Regions from separate parts of the Arthrobacter sp. SLBN-122 genome, predicted to be linked through region 3. Evidence: riboswitches for the same ligand, from Rfam matches in the RefSeq annotation. Region 3 holds a riboswitch; each other region holds the start of a gene.
The links. Region 3 has a riboswitch for S-adenosylmethionine ahead of FBY36_RS15805 (bifunctional o-acetylhomoserine/o-acetylserine sulfhydrylase). Riboswitches for the same ligand answer to the same signal wherever they lie in the genome.

Region 1 (4,744 bases), 3.2 Mb from region 3:
GTCAGTTCCATGAGGTCCGTGGTGGTCATCGTGTCCTGCCAGTGGGTGACGTGCCCTTCGAGGCCCTGGAATTCGGGCCCGACGACGGGTTTGTGGCCCGGCCGGTAGACGTCGCCTGCGTGCATGATCCGGGAGAGCCGGTGCACCCAGGGAACAGAGGTGTCCAGCTGGTTCCAGACCAGGGCCAGGGTCCCGTGCGGCCGCAGGACGCGGGCCAGCTCGGTGCTTGCCGCGAGGGCGTCACACCAGTGCCACGCCTGGGCAACGGTGACGACGTCGAAGTGGGCGTCGGGCAGGCCTGTCGCCTCGGCAGTCCCCGGCACGGCCGTGGCGGCCCGGTAGTGTTCCGTGAGCTGGGCGAGCATGTCCGCGGAGGGGTCCACGGCCGTGACGTGAAGTCCCATGTCCAGCAGCAAAGCAGTGAACTTTCCGGTTCCGGCGCCTACGTCGAGGGCATCGTGGGCATCGGCGGGCACCAACCACCGGGCCACCACTTCCGGGTAGCCGGGCCGGACGCGCTGGTAGTGCCTGCCGCCGTCCTGGAAGCTCTGCCCCAGTTCCCTGCGCCGCCCGTGATCAAGCTTGGGGCCACCCCGAACCACGCGTGGCCTCCTTCACCTGGCATCCTGCGGTACCTTTCGAATTTACCGCATCCTCCCGGCCGCCGGATCGATCGCCTAGGCGGCAGGGGTTGGGTGGGGTGTCAGTCGTCGATGCAGGGCGCGGCGCCGGCGGTGCCCGGGGTGTTGGGTGCCCAGTGCGGGTAGGTGCGGGTGTCATTGGCGGGCACCCAGCGGCCGGCGTCCACCACGTAATCCCAGCCCAGACCGTTGCTCCGCAGGGCGCGGATGCCGGCGAGCAGGCGTTCGGCGTCCTCCAGGCGTGAACCGACACCGAAGCTGGCGCGGAGGGAACCGGACGGCAGGCCCAGGCGCTTGAGCAGGGGATGGGCGCAGAATCGGCCGTCCCGCAGTCCCACCCCATGCTCTGCCGAGAGGTAGGCCGCCACCAGTCCGGCGTCGTAGCCCTCAACGGAGAAGTTGACCACGCCGATGGTGTCCGTTTCGGGGTTGGTGTCCTTGAAGATCTGGTGGACGGTGACACCGTCGATCCCCAGCAGGCCCTCCACCAGGAAGGAACGGATGGCGGACTCGTGGGCATGCCAGCGTTCCTGGTCCAAGCCTGCAATCACCTGGGTGGCGCGGGCCAGTGTGGCGGCTCCCAGGACGTTGGGTGAGCCCCCCTCATGGCGCGCCGGCCCGGTGGCCCAGCTGACGCCGTCGAGCCTGGCTTCCTTGACCGCGCCGCCGCCCGCGAGGTGCGGGACGCCGGCGTCCAGCCAGTCCGGGCGTCCCACCAGGACGCCGGCGCCGAAGGGCGCGTACAGCTTGTGGCCGGAGAAGGCGAGGTAGTCGACATCGTCCGCGCTGATGTCCACGCGGCGGTGGGGAGCGAGCTGGGCGGCGTCCACCACGATCCGTGCGCCGTGGTCATGGGCCAGCGCGGCCAGGGCCCGGATGGGCAGGATTTCGCCGGTGACGTTGGAGGCGCCGGTGACCGCGAGCAGGCTGACGCCGCCCTGTGCAAGTTCGGCCCGAAGGGCCTCCAGGGTGCCGGTGATGGTGTCGGCGGCGATGATGCTGCGGTGCGGGACGCCCTGCCACGGCAGGAGGTTCGCGTGGTGTTCGATGTCCAGGTAGAGCACTTCGCCGTCGTGCCGGCCATTGGTTACCGGCAGGCAACCGGCCAGCAGGTTCAGCGAATCTGTGGTGTTGCGCGTGAAAATGACCGAATCGTCCGCCCGGCCGCCGACGAAATCCCTGACGATGCTGCGGGCGTTCTCATACACGGAGGTGCTGATCTGGGATGCGTATCCTGCCCCGCGGTGGACGCTCGCGTAGTAGGGGAGGATCTCGTTCAGGTAGGCCGACACCACGGACAACGCCGGGGCTGAGGCGCCGTAATCGAGGTTGGCGTACCGGACGTGTCCGCCTGAAATCAGGGGCGCCTGGATTTCGGCGCCGGTGACGGCAGCGAGCGGCCGGCCGGCTGCGGCGTGGCGTCCGTCGGGGACGTTGGCTTCGGCAATGACGGGCTGGGGGGAGACGGTGGCAGTTGTCACAGAGACCTCACTTGATGACAGGACTCCGCCATTGGGGGAATCCGCGCTTGCCGCATCCGCTCCGGACCGGCCTGGTCGTCACCCGGGGCACCCCACCGCGAATGGAGGGTTGCCGGCCAGCAAACCGGGGTTTTGCGCTGGCACTCGTGACCTGCCTAAAAGCGTAGGACATGGGGCGGCCAGGATTGAAGCCGCGGCAATTGTTAAGGCATTTGTTACGTGCAGCCGAAAAACGACGCCGGGCACCTCCCCAAGAAGGTGTCCGGCGTCGCATTATTCGCTTTTTTGCGGAAAGGGCGTCAGTTACAGCAGATCGTCCAGGTACGGGTTCAGGCGGTGCAGGACCTCCGAGTGCAGGATTGAGTTCGTGGCCAGGGCGTTTCCGCCGAACGGGCCGTCCTCGCCTTCCAGGGACGTGAACCGGCCGCCGGCCTCTACCACGATCGGCACCAGGGCGGCCATGTCATAGAGGTTCAGCTCCGGTTCGCAGGCGATGTCCACCGAGCCTTCGGCCACCATGCAGTACGACCAAAAATCGCCGTAGGCCCGGGTCCGCCAGACATCCTCGGTCAGGCCAAGGAATTCGTCAAGGTTTCCGCGTTCCTTCCAGCCGCCCAGGCTGGAGTACGAGAGAGAGGCGTCGGAAAGCTTTGACACGTCGGAGACGCGGAGCCGGGTGGCGGCGGCAAGGGATCTGCCCATGTACGCGCCCATGCCTTTCGCCGCCCACCAGCGCTTACCAAGGGCCGGGGCACTGACTACACCCACCACCGGCTCGCCCTCATCCACGAGGGCGATCAGCGTGGCCCACACCGGAACGCCGCGGACAAAGTTCTTGGTCCCGTCAATGGGATCGATGATCCAGCGCCGCGAACCGTGGCCGGTGCTCCCGAACTCCTCGCCCAGGACGGCGTCGCGGGGGCGGGAACGGGAGAGCTGGCCGCGGATGGCTTCCTCGGCGGCCTTGTCCGCGTCGGTGACCGGCGTCAGGTCCGGCTTGGTCTCAACGTGGAGGTCCAGGGCCTTGAAGCGGCTCATCGTCTGGTCATCCACGGAGTCGGCCAGGACATGGGCCAGGCGCAGGTCATCGTTGTAGCTCGAAGCGGGTTGGATCATGGTTCCAAACTACCGTCTGCAAACGGTTCTGCCGGGAGAACGCGTCAGTTGACGCTGCCGAGCTCCTTGGTTTCCTGTGCTTCCATCCGTGGATCCGCACCCAGCAGCCGCCGCAGGGACGCCAGCCGGGCAGCCCCGGTGGGGCCTGCGTGTCCGCCCGCCACCCAGTCGTCAAGGCCGCAGTCCACCGCGGCTGCCGTGTGCTTGCAGCCGCGTTCGCAGTTTTCGATGCCGGGGGAGAGGTCCGGGAAGGAACGCAGGATCCGGTCCGGGTCCACGTGCGCCAGGCCGAAGGAGCGGATGCCGGGGGTGTCGATGATCCAGCTGCCGGGCGGCGCATCCGCCAGCCGCAAGGCAAGGGCAGACGACGACGTGTGGCGGCCGCGTCCGGTCACGGCGTTCACTCCGCCGGTGGCCCGCTCCGCGCCGGTCAGCGCGTTCACCATGGTGGACTTTCCGACTCCTGAGTGCCCGAGCATCACGGTGACCTTGCCGTCCAGGTGGTCACGGAGGGCAGCCACCGCCGCGCTGTCCAGCCGCGCCGAGAGGCCGTCATCGGACCGGGCGTCGATGCCCGATGCCTGCGCATCGGCCGTCCGGCTGATGATGACCGGGAAGTCCAGATGGGTGTAGTTGGAAAGGAGTTCCGCAGGGTCTTTGACGTCGGCCTTGGTGACCAGCAGGATGGGCTCGATCCCTGCGTCGTAGGCGGCCACCAGTGCGCGGTCTATGAATCCCGTGCGGGGCTCCGGGTTGGCCGCGGCCACCACGATCACCAGTTGGTCCGCGTTGGCCACCACCGCCCGTTCAATGGGGTCGGTGTCGTCGGCGCTGCGGCGCAGGAGGGTGTGGCGGTCCTGGATCTTCACCAGCCGGGCCAGCGTGTCCGGTGCTCCGGACACGTCCCCCACCAGTGACACGAAATCGCCGGCAACCACTGGCGAGCGGCGCAGTTCCCGGGCGCGCGCGGCAATGACAACGCGCTCGTTCTCCGAGTCCTCGTCCACCACTGCGGTGTACCGGCCCCGGTCCACCGTGATGATGCGTCCGGTCACGGCGTCGTCATGGCTGGGGCGGTCCTTGGTGCGTGGCCGGGAACCCTTCTTGCTGGGACGGATGCGGACGTCCGATTCGTCCCAGGAACCAGTGCTACGCGCCACTGACGCGCCCTTCCGGTCCGGCTGCGGACCCCGCTTCCTGGGCCAGCATGCCGGCCCACAGCTGTGGGAAGTCCGGCATGGTCTTGGCGGTGGTGCCGATGTCCTCCACCTGGACGCCCTCCACCGCGAGTCCCAGGATGGCACCCGCCGTGGCCATTCGATGGTCCGCGTAGCTGTGCACGACGCCGGCATGCAGCGGGGCGGGCCGGATCACCAGGCCGTCGCTGGTTTCCTCGGCGTCGCCGCCGAGCCGGTTGATCTCCGCCACCAGGGCCGCGAGCCGGTCCGTCTCATGCCCCCGCAGGTGGGCGATCCCGCTGAGCCGGGAAGGTCCGGAGGCCAGGGC
Region 2 (4,744 bases), 1.9 Mb from region 3:
AGGCGTTCGGCTCCGTCAAAGTCCAGGCCAAGGTGGACGGCCATGCGTGGCAGACGTCGCTGTTCCGCGACAGCAAAAGCGCGTCGTACCTGCTGCCCGTCAAGAAGGAAGTCAGGGACAAGGCGCACCTCAAGGACGGTGACAGCGTGCAGGTCCAGCTGGAAGTCCGGACGGACCATTCCCCGCCCGGCTAGATCTGTTTCAGGGCCTGTTCCAGGTCGCCGATCAGGTCGTCAACATCCTCAAGGCCCACGGAAAGCCGGACCACACCGTCAGTGAGGCCAATGGCGGCACGTCCCTCCGGCCCCATGGCGCGGTGGGTGGTGGTGGCGGGGTGCGTGATCAGGGACTTGGAATCGCCGAGGTTGTTGGAGATGTCGATGATCCGCAGCCCGTCCAGCAGGGCGAAGGCCGCTTCCTTGCCGGAGCGTCCGCCGGTGGAGGCGAGCTCAAGGGTGAGGACGGTACCGCCGGCGCTCATCTGCCTTGCGGCCAGCTCATACTGAGGGTGGGATTTGAGCAGCGGATACTTCACCCAGCTCACGGCGGGCTGTTCCTCCAGCCACTCCGCGAGCCGCAGGGCGGTGGCAGAGGAATGGCTTACCCGCAGGCTCATGGTCTCCAGGCCCTTGGTGAGGACCCAGGCGTTGAACGCAGAGAGTGCCGGCCCGGTGTGGCGCATCAGCTGCTTCACCGGGCCGTCGATGAACTCCTTGGTGCCCAGGATGGCGCCGCCCATCACCCTGCCCTGGCCGTCGATGTGCTTGGTTCCCGAGTAGACGATCACGTCCGCGCCCAGGTCGCCGCAGCGCTGCAGCAGGGGAGTGGCAAAGACGTTGTCCGCCACCACGGTGGCCCCGGCGGCGTGCGCAAGCTCGCTGACCGCGGCGATGTCCACGATCTCCTGCATGGGGTTGGACGGGGATTCGAAGAAGACGGCGGTAGTGGGCTGGGAGAGGGCCTCGCGCCACTGGTCCAGGTCCGGACCATCCACGAAGACGGTCTCCACGCCCCACCGCGGGAGGATCTCGTTCAGGATCACAAAGCAGGACCCGAAGAGCGAACGGGCGGCCACCACCCGGTCCCCGGCAGCCAGCAGGGCACCCAGGGCGGTGAACACTGCGGACATGCCCGACGCCGTCGCAAAGCACGCTTCGGTCCCTTCCAGCAGCCTGAGCCGCTCCTGGAAAGTAGCCACGGACGGGTTGCCGTAGCGGGAGTAGACAAAGCGCTCGTCTTCGCCGGTGAAGGCCCGTTCAGCTGCTGCAGCGGATTCGTAGACGAAGCCGGAGTTCAGGAAGATGGCCTCGGACGTTTCCTGGAAGTTGGTGCGGTCCAGCCCGCCGCGGACAGCCTGGGTGTCAGGGCTCCATCCCGGGGCGTCTTGATTGAAGCTCACTTAGTTCTTTCCGAGGTTGGTGGGCAGGCCGCGGTTCTTCCAGCCGTTGACGGTGCGCTCACCGTAGCGGTCCGGCTCGCCTTCAAAGCCCTCCAGCACGTTGTAGGAGGTGAAGCCGGCCTGCGTGGCGGCGGTGGCAGCGGCAACCGAACGGGCGCCGGACCGGCACAGGAACACCAGTTCAGCGGAGGGGTCCTCCGGCGCCTGCTCCTTGAGGTCCTTCACGAAGTCCGGGTTGGGGATGCCGCCGGGGAAGGTCCACTGGATGAAGAGGGGATCGTTGTCCGTGGCCTTGGTGTCCGGGATGCCGATGTGGGCCCATTCGCCCTCGGTGCGGACGTCCACCAGGATGGCTCCCTGCTCCAGCTTTGCCCATGCTTCCTGGGGCGTGAGATCTCCCGCGTAGCTCATGCGTGGCCCTCGCCGTCGAACTCGCCCTCAAATTCTGCGTCCAGCTGATCCACTGCGGTGGCCACCGCTGCGTCGGCGGAGGCGATGGCTGCCGGAAGGACCACTGCCTGCGCCACGATGACACTGCTGCCGTTGAAGGTGGCTGCCGGGCTGCCGTGCAGGACGTAACCGTCAGCCAGCGCAGCCGAGATCCGTTCGCAGAATGAGCGGTCGTCCGGCCCTGTGATCAGGCGGTAGGACAATTTTTCGTCAGGGGCGGGTGCGTCGGACACGACGGATCTCCTTCTTTCACGCTTGCAGCTCGAATCGGTCGATATGCCGAGTATTCACCTGAGGCACCCCGCCGCGAAAGGGAGGGTTGCCGACCGGCCAGTCAGGGCTTCACACCGGTACTCATTACTCCCCAAAAACGTAACACCTGCCGCGCCGGGCCGCACGGCCGCCGTCGTCATGTTCCGTAATTGAGCTGCGGCGAGGGAAGTTGCAGCGCCCGGGGACGGTCCGACGCCGGACATCACCGCAGGTGGGCGGCCTGCCGCGCGCTGTCAGCAGCCGCCGGGCCGATAAAGTTCTTACCGGGGCGCCGCCGGCGTCATCAGGGCAATGAGTACCGGGGGACTTCTCACCATGCGTGCAGTCACATCGCACCACCACGCCGCAACCCGCCGGAACCATCGGCACCCGATCTGCGCGTTTCTGGCTGCGGCCCTCATTGGGCTCATGGTCCTGCTGGCCGCTGCTCCGTCGCATGCGGCGGAGGCTGCTCCGGAGAAGGGAAAGCCCTGGCTTGGTGCCGTGCTCGAATGGGGCGAGGACACCGCCGCAGGCTTCAGCGGCAGGCTGGGCGCCCGCCCGGCCGTCTTCGGCCATGACATCACCATTCCGTACCGCGATTCGGAACGGAATGACATCGATGGCTTCCTTCAGCAGGCCGGAGCCGAAGGCACCCACGCCCTGCTCACGGTAAAGCCATCGGTGCCGCTGGACCAGCTCGGCGCTCCGGAGGCGGAAGCGTTCGCCAAGCAGGTGCGCGGCCTCGCCGCCGGCTTCAAGGGGCAGCTGCTGATCCGGTTTGCCCCGGACATGAACTCAAGCTGGGTGTCCTGGGGCCAGCAACCTGCCGCCTACCGTGAGGCCTTCCAGGCGGTTGCGGCAGCGTTCAGGCAGTACGACGGCGGCCCGGCCGCCATGGTGTGGGCGCCCTACCTGGGCAAGGACTACCCCTTCGACCGCAACCGCGATGCGCCGCAGCCGGGAAGTGAAGGCTTTTCCCTCCTGGACACGAACAGTGACGGGGCCTGGGACGGAAGCGACAGCGCCTACGCGCCGTACTACCCGGGCGATGACGCCGTGGACTGGGTGGGGCTGGCTGCTTATCACGATGACACCGCCGGAGGTGCCGCCGCCAACACCCTGCCCCGGGCCGGCGAACTCCAGGAGATGCTGACGGATTCCGGCAACGAAAACTTCTACGGCACCTACTCGGAGGGGCACAGGAAGCCCTTCCTGCTCCAGACCGCGGCTTTCTACAGCCCGGCCTCGGGCGGGCCGTCCGAGGCGGAGATCAAAGCCGGTTGGTGGGACCAGGTGGTAACAACTGCCACCTCCTCCGGTTTTGCCGGGACTGCCGCCGTGGTCTGGGACGAGCGCACCAGCACCAGGGATACCGGCGTGGCAAGCATCAGTTGGCTGCTCACCGGCCAGCCGGAGATCGCCAAAGCGGCCCTGGAGAGACTGAAGGCAGCACCAATCGCCACCGGTCCCGTCTCCGACGTGGCCTCAGGAAGCACGTACGTCAGGGCCAACACACTCCCGGGGGCCGCCGCCTGGTCTGTCGCTGCCGCCATGGTGATCCTCCTGGCGGCCCTGTGGCAGGTTCCCCGCCGGATCAACGCTGCCACGGCCTGGAGCTACCGGGATCCCTCCACCCGGGATTCGCGCGTGGATCTGCTGCGCGGAGTGGCCATCGTCTTCGTGGTGGTGAACCACCTGGGCATGGCCTCGCTGTTCCAGCTGGTCACCCAGGAGGCCGTGGGCTTTGTGTCCGGCGCCGAACTGTTTGTCCTGTTCTCCGGCCTGGTGGTGGGCATGGTGTACGGGCCCAGGGCCAAGGAGGACTTCGGACGGGTAGTGGACCTCACCACGCGCCGCGCCGGCAAGCTCTACCTGACGGCACTGGCTGTTCTGATCGGCGTCTTCCTCCTGTCCCTGCTCCCGTTCTTCCATACCGAGGCCCTGACCACATTCGTTGACCAGGGAACCGGTGGAGCCGGGCATACCGGATCCGGCCGGACCTACGACCTGTACGCCGGCATGTCATCGCTGTTCCAGTTCCCCGTCCCGCCCCAAGTGCTCCCGGCCATCGTGCTGCTGCAGTTCGGGCCCTGGCAGTTCAATGTCATGGGGCTCTATGTGGTGCTTTTGCTGGCCAGCCCGCTGATCCTCGCGGCGCTGAACCGCGGCAAGGCCATTTGGGTGCTGGTTGCGACGCTCGGCGTATATGCGGCGGGGGCTGTGACAAGGTTGCGGATCCTGCCCTCGCAGTTCGAGGACTCCTTCCCGCTGCTGGTGTGGCAGGTGCTGTTCGTGCTCGGGCTGGTTGCGGGTTACCACCGGCGCCGCATCACGGCGTGGCTGTCCACGCACGCCGTGATAGTGGTGGCCTGCACCGCGGCCGCGTTCGCACTGGCCTTCCTGTCCTGGGGCAACCCGTACCTGGCCAACAGCTACGATGTCCGCCTGGCGCTCCTGCCGGACGCCTCCTACCGGGCCATGTACGACGCCTTCTTCTCCCGCACATACCTGGCCCCGGGCCGCCTGCTCAACGTCCTGGTCCTGGTGGTGGCGTCCTACGCGTTCCTCAGCGCCTACTGGAAACCGGTGGAGCGGCTCCTGGGCTGGTTCCTGGTTCCGCTGGGCCGGGCCACGCTTTAC
Region 3 (4,744 bases):
CGATCAGGACGGCATTGCTGCCGTCCGCGTTAAGCGTGCCCCAGGTTTCGTAGGCCAGCGTGACGTCCGGGAGGTAGCCGCCGGCTTCAAGTTCCAGTCCCCCGATGGAGGCGTAGCGGACGATTCCGTGTTCGGGAATGGTGGTTCGGGCGACGGTAACCGTCATGGCAAGACCTCTTCTACGCGCTTGCCCGCCGTCATTTGACCGGCAGGCCAGGTCCTCACCCGGGGCACCCCACCGCGGATGGAGGGTTGCCGGCCAGCAAGCCGGGGCTGTCACTGGCACTCATGACCTGGTTCGAGTGTACGAAACACCCCCCGTTCCAAGCCAAGAGTGTGACTGGTTGTGACTTTCCCGGCTTGCCGGCGGCACTCACTGCAGCCCCGGCTGTTGTCTTAGGCCGGGGCGCCCTTGGCTGCGCGGAAGCCCGCTTCCAGGTCGGCCAGGATGTCATCGATGTGTTCCAGGCCTACGGACAGCCGGACCAGTCCCGGGGTCACCCCTGCCACTGCCTGCTGCTCCGGCGAGAGCTGGCTGTGGGTGGTCGACGCCGGGTGGATGACCAGGGAGCGGACGTCGCCGATGTTCGCAACGTGGGAGTGCAGTTCAAGGGCGTCGACGAAGCGCTTGCCCGCCTCCGCCCCGCCGGCCAGGTTGAAAGCCACGACGGCGCCCGTCCCCTTGGGCCCGTACTTGCGGCCACGTTCGTACCAGGGGCTGGAGGGCAGCCCCGCGTAGGCGACGGATTCGACGTCGTCCCTTCCTTCCAGCCAGCGCGCCACTTCCGTGGCGTTGGCGACATGGCGCTCCACCCGCAGGCTCAGCGTCTCCAGGCCCTGGGAGATCAGGAAGGCGTTGAACGGGGACACGGCCGAGCCCAGATCGCGCAGCAGCTGGACGCGGGCCTTGAGGATGTAGGACAGGTTGGCTCCCAGCGCACCATCGGCGCCGAGGTCGCGTGCGTAGACCAGGCCGTTGTAGGTGGGGTCAGGGGTGTTGAAGCCTGGGAACCGTTCAGGATCCTTGCTGAAGTCGAATTTTCCGGAATCGACAATGACGCCGGCAATCGCCGTGCCGTGGCCGCCAAGGTATTTAGTGGCGGAATGGATCACGATGTCGGCGCCCCACTCGAGCGGACGGATCAGGTACGGGGTGGACAGGGTGTTGTCCACGATCAGCGGCACGCCTGCCTGGTGGGCCACCCCGGAGATGCCTTCGATATCCAGGACGTCCTGGCGGGGATTGGACACCACTTCGCCAAAGAAGAGCTTGGTGTTGGGCTGGACGGCGGCGCGCCACTGGTCCAGGTTGTCGGGATCGTCCACGAACGTGACCGAGATGCCGAACTTCTTCAGGGTGTGGGCGAACAGGTTGTACGTCCCGCCGTAAAGGCTGGGGCTGGCCACAATGTGGTCCCCGGCCTCCGCGATGTTCAGGACCGCGAAGGTTTCCGCTGCCTGCCCGGAACTCAGCAGCAAAGCGGCCAGGCCTCCCTCAAGGCTGGCGATCCGCTGTTCGACGGCGTCCTGGGTGGGGTTGCCGATCCGGGTGTAGATGGGTGCAAGTTCAGCCAGGGCAAAGCGGTTGGCTGCGCTTTCGGCACTGGGGAACACGAAGGACGTGGTCTGGTAAATCGGCAGCGCACGGGCTCCCGTGGCACTGTCCACTTCCTGGCCTGCATGGATCTGGCGGGTTTCGAAGGACCATCCGTTGGACATCCAAATCTCCTTTGACATGGGCCCGGCATGCGTGGAGCAGTACGGGCCGCGCTTGCTTCCGGCTGGTGCCGGACAGCCAGGTCCTCACCCGGGGCACCCCACCGCGGATGGAGGGTTGCCGGCCAGCGAACCGGGGCTTGGCGCTGGCGCTCATGACCTGCGCCCAGTCTAGGAACCGGGCGGCCACCGTGGACAGCATTGTGACGAACAAGGTCATCCGGTATGCCCCCGTACTGACGGCGGATTGGCGCGCGGCACCCAGCCCGGGGACGCCGCCGTCGTCCGGATTGCCCCCCATTCCCGGCACTTTCCACGGCCCGCGTTTCCAGTAAGGGTACCCTTAGCTGAGAGCCCGATCACAAAGTGCCAAGATGTTGCCATGCGCATGGATCACGTCTCTTACGCCTGTGAAACCGATGGCCTCGCGGCCACTACCGAACGTATTTCATCTGCCCTCGGCGTTGAGGCAGTGAAGGGCGGGGTCCACCCCCGGTTCGGAACCCGGAATATGATCATCCCGCTCGCCGGGCACAAGTACCTGGAAGTCGTGGAGGTCCTGGACCACCCGGCATCGGACAAGGCACCGTTCGGTCAGGCAGTCCGTGCCCGTTCCGCAGCCGGCGGCGGCTGGATGGGCTGGTGCGTCGAAGTGGACGACCTCGCCCCCTTTGAGGAACGCCTTGGCCGTGCTGCCGTGAACGGCAACCGCAAGTTCCCGGACGGCCGGGAGCTGGTCTGGAAGCAGATTGGCATCCTTGGCCTTATCGCCGACCCCCAGGTTCCGTACATGCTCAAGTGGGAAGGTGACCCGTCACTGCACCCGTCCAACGCCTACGCCAGCAACATCAAGATGAGCTGCCTGACCATCGCCGGTTCCGCCTCCCGCGTGACCGAGTGGCTGGGTGAGCCGGTGGAGAAGCCGCTTGAGGACGTTGCGGTTGAGTGGGTGGCCCCGCACGGAACGCCGGGAATCCTGTCGGTCACGTTCGAAACCGCCAACGGAGCAGTCACCATCTAAACGCTTCATCCCTCTTTCCCGGCACTCGCGGGATTTGGGTTTTCCGGGCCACTGTCCGGACCTGCTTCGGCCGCCATCAGGTGGTGACAACGGCGTCACTACCCGATGGCGGCCGAATTCATTTAACGTGGCTGCCAGGCGCGAACGGGATTCCTGCGGACCTTTGATTGTCAGTGCCTCGATGGATGATGTTCGTATGGAAATCAGCAGCGGTGGCGGGGTGGTCTTGGAGGGGGTTCATGCCTCTGTGGCCGCCCTGGATGCGCTGGCTGCTGAGGATACGTTCCTGGCTGCCGGTGTTGGTGTTGGGGCTGATGTTGATGTCTTGCAGCGGCGGTATGAGCTCCGGCTGACCCGGCTGGAGGTGGTGAAGCGGCTGGAGGCGCAGCTCGCCGCGGTCAAGGCCGTTGATGTTGCCGAGGCCGTTGAGATCCAGCACGCAATGCTTGCCCCCGACGCGCCCGTGCGTGAACGCACCTACGCGGAGATGTCAGCGGTGGAGGAGATCGCGGGTGTCCTGACCATCAGCTCCGGCGCTGCCGGGGCATTCGTGGAGCAGTCCCGCCGTGTCTGTGCCCTGCCGCCGGTGATGGACGCTTTGGCCGCCGGGGCCCTGTCCTGGCAGCACGCCAGGATTGTTGCCGACGAAACCGAAGGCCTCACCCCGGACGGCGCCGCCGCGTTAGTAGCCCACTTCTTCGACCCCGCTGCCCCCAAGCCGGCCCGCGGCGCCGCACCCGGCAAGCTGGTTCCGTCCCGGTTCCGGACGAAGATCCGCGCCTGGCGGGAGCGCCACCACCCCGAAAGCCTGCAGAAGCGCCACGCGAAGGGCGTCGCGGACCGGCGGATGGAATACAGCCCGGACCGCGACGGCATGGCCTGGATCTCGCTCCGCCTCCCCGGGCACACCGCCTGCGCCATCTGGAACCGCACCACCGCCACCGCCCGCGGCCTCCAAGGCCCCAACGAACCCCGCACCCTCACCCAACTCCGCCCCGACATCGCAGCATCCCTGCTCCTCGGGACAGGCCTGCTTCCCGGTCCAGAAAACACCGCCACCGCTGACACCGCCACCTTCTCCGGAAGCGGGCCGGGTACAGACAGCAGTTCCCCCACGGCAGGCACCACCGGGATAGCCCAGGTCCCCACTCCGCGGGCCGACGTCCTGGTCATGGTCCCGGTGTTCTCCCTCCTCGGCAGCACCGACGAACCCGCAGAACTGGACGGCCTGGGCCCCATCCCGGCCTCCCTGGCACGCAAGCTCGTCGCGGACGGGGCGGACTCGTTCTACCGGGTCCTGGTCGACCCTCGCGACGGGGCCCCCTTGGAGATCGGCCGCACCCGCTACCGACTCACGGAAACCGTCAAACAGTGGATCCGGATGCGGGACGGAAAATGCACCTTCCCCGGCTGCAACAACCGCACCCCGGACAACGACACCGACCACCTCACCGCCTGGGACCACGGCGGCACCACCGGCACCAGCAACCTGGCACAACTCTGCCCAAAACATCACCGGCTCAAGCACAACAGCCAGTGGAAACCGGATGCGGCGACCCCTCGTGAGCCACCGGGCTGGACCTCACCCACCGGCCGCCACTACAACCCTGAACACGACGACACCGAACCACCCCACTGGCCACCAGGGATATTGTCGCCGAATGAATCGACGGTTGCACCCGCCGCACCACCGGCGACGGGTACACCAGCGGCGCCAGCGTGGGCAGGGTGCGAGGTGGAGGAATCTGACGGCGACAACCTGCTGGATCCGGACGAACTGTCGCCGACGGATCCGCTATGGGACGACTTTTATGCGAAGCCCTTTGTGTTGCCGCCCGACCCGGAGGCGGACTGGCAGTTGGTGCTGTCGCTGATGTGAGGGCTGGAATTCGAAGCTGGCTGATACTCCTGCGTGGGATAGGTCCTGTGGCAACGGCAACGGCAACGGCGGGGCCTGGCCAAGGACTGTGCCTGAAAAATCAAGGACCGCCAAGCAGGCCGCAGCCG

Region 1: linked by a shared signal. The riboswitch ahead of FBY36_RS01075 (aminotransferase class V-fold PLP-dependent enzyme) and the one ahead of FBY36_RS15805 (bifunctional o-acetylhomoserine/o-acetylserine sulfhydrylase) in region 3 are both predicted to bind S-adenosylmethionine.
Region 2: linked by a shared signal. The riboswitch ahead of FBY36_RS07290 (DUF1737 domain-containing protein) and the one ahead of FBY36_RS15805 (bifunctional o-acetylhomoserine/o-acetylserine sulfhydrylase) in region 3 are both predicted to bind S-adenosylmethionine.

What each region holds. Positions count from the first base shown of each region.
Region 1 covers NZ_VFMS01000001.1:228,096-232,839, reverse strand. The annotation lists gene FBY36_RS01080 (class I SAM-dependent methyltransferase) at 1-602, opposite strand, end outside; gene FBY36_RS01075 (aminotransferase class V-fold PLP-dependent enzyme) at 704-2,122, opposite strand; SAM riboswitch class IV at 2,161-2,274, opposite strand; gene hisN (histidinol-phosphatase) at 2,426-3,238, opposite strand; gene rsgA (ribosome small subunit-dependent GTPase A) at 3,283-4,398, opposite strand; gene aroA (3-phosphoshikimate 1-carboxyvinyltransferase) at 4,388-4,744, opposite strand, start outside.
Region 2 covers NZ_VFMS01000001.1:1,545,123-1,549,866, reverse strand. The annotation lists gene FBY36_RS07305 (DUF1905 domain-containing protein) at 1-194, shown strand, start outside; gene FBY36_RS07300 (O-succinylhomoserine sulfhydrylase) at 191-1,399, opposite strand; gene FBY36_RS07295 (rhodanese-like domain-containing protein) at 1,400-1,810, opposite strand; gene FBY36_RS07290 (DUF1737 domain-containing protein) at 1,807-2,082, opposite strand; SAM riboswitch class IV at 2,096-2,211, opposite strand; gene opgC (OpgC domain-containing protein) at 2,438-4,744, shown strand, end outside.
Region 3 covers NZ_VFMS01000001.1:3,441,133-3,445,876, reverse strand. The annotation lists gene metX (homoserine O-acetyltransferase MetX) at 1-166, opposite strand, end outside; SAM riboswitch class IV at 179-294, opposite strand; gene FBY36_RS15805 (bifunctional o-acetylhomoserine/o-acetylserine sulfhydrylase) at 397-1,719, opposite strand; SAM riboswitch class IV at 1,763-1,877, opposite strand; gene FBY36_RS15800 (VOC family protein) at 2,099-2,737, shown strand; gene FBY36_RS15795 (HNH endonuclease signature motif containing protein) at 2,934-4,616, shown strand; gene FBY36_RS15790 (hypothetical protein) at 4,717-4,744, opposite strand, start outside.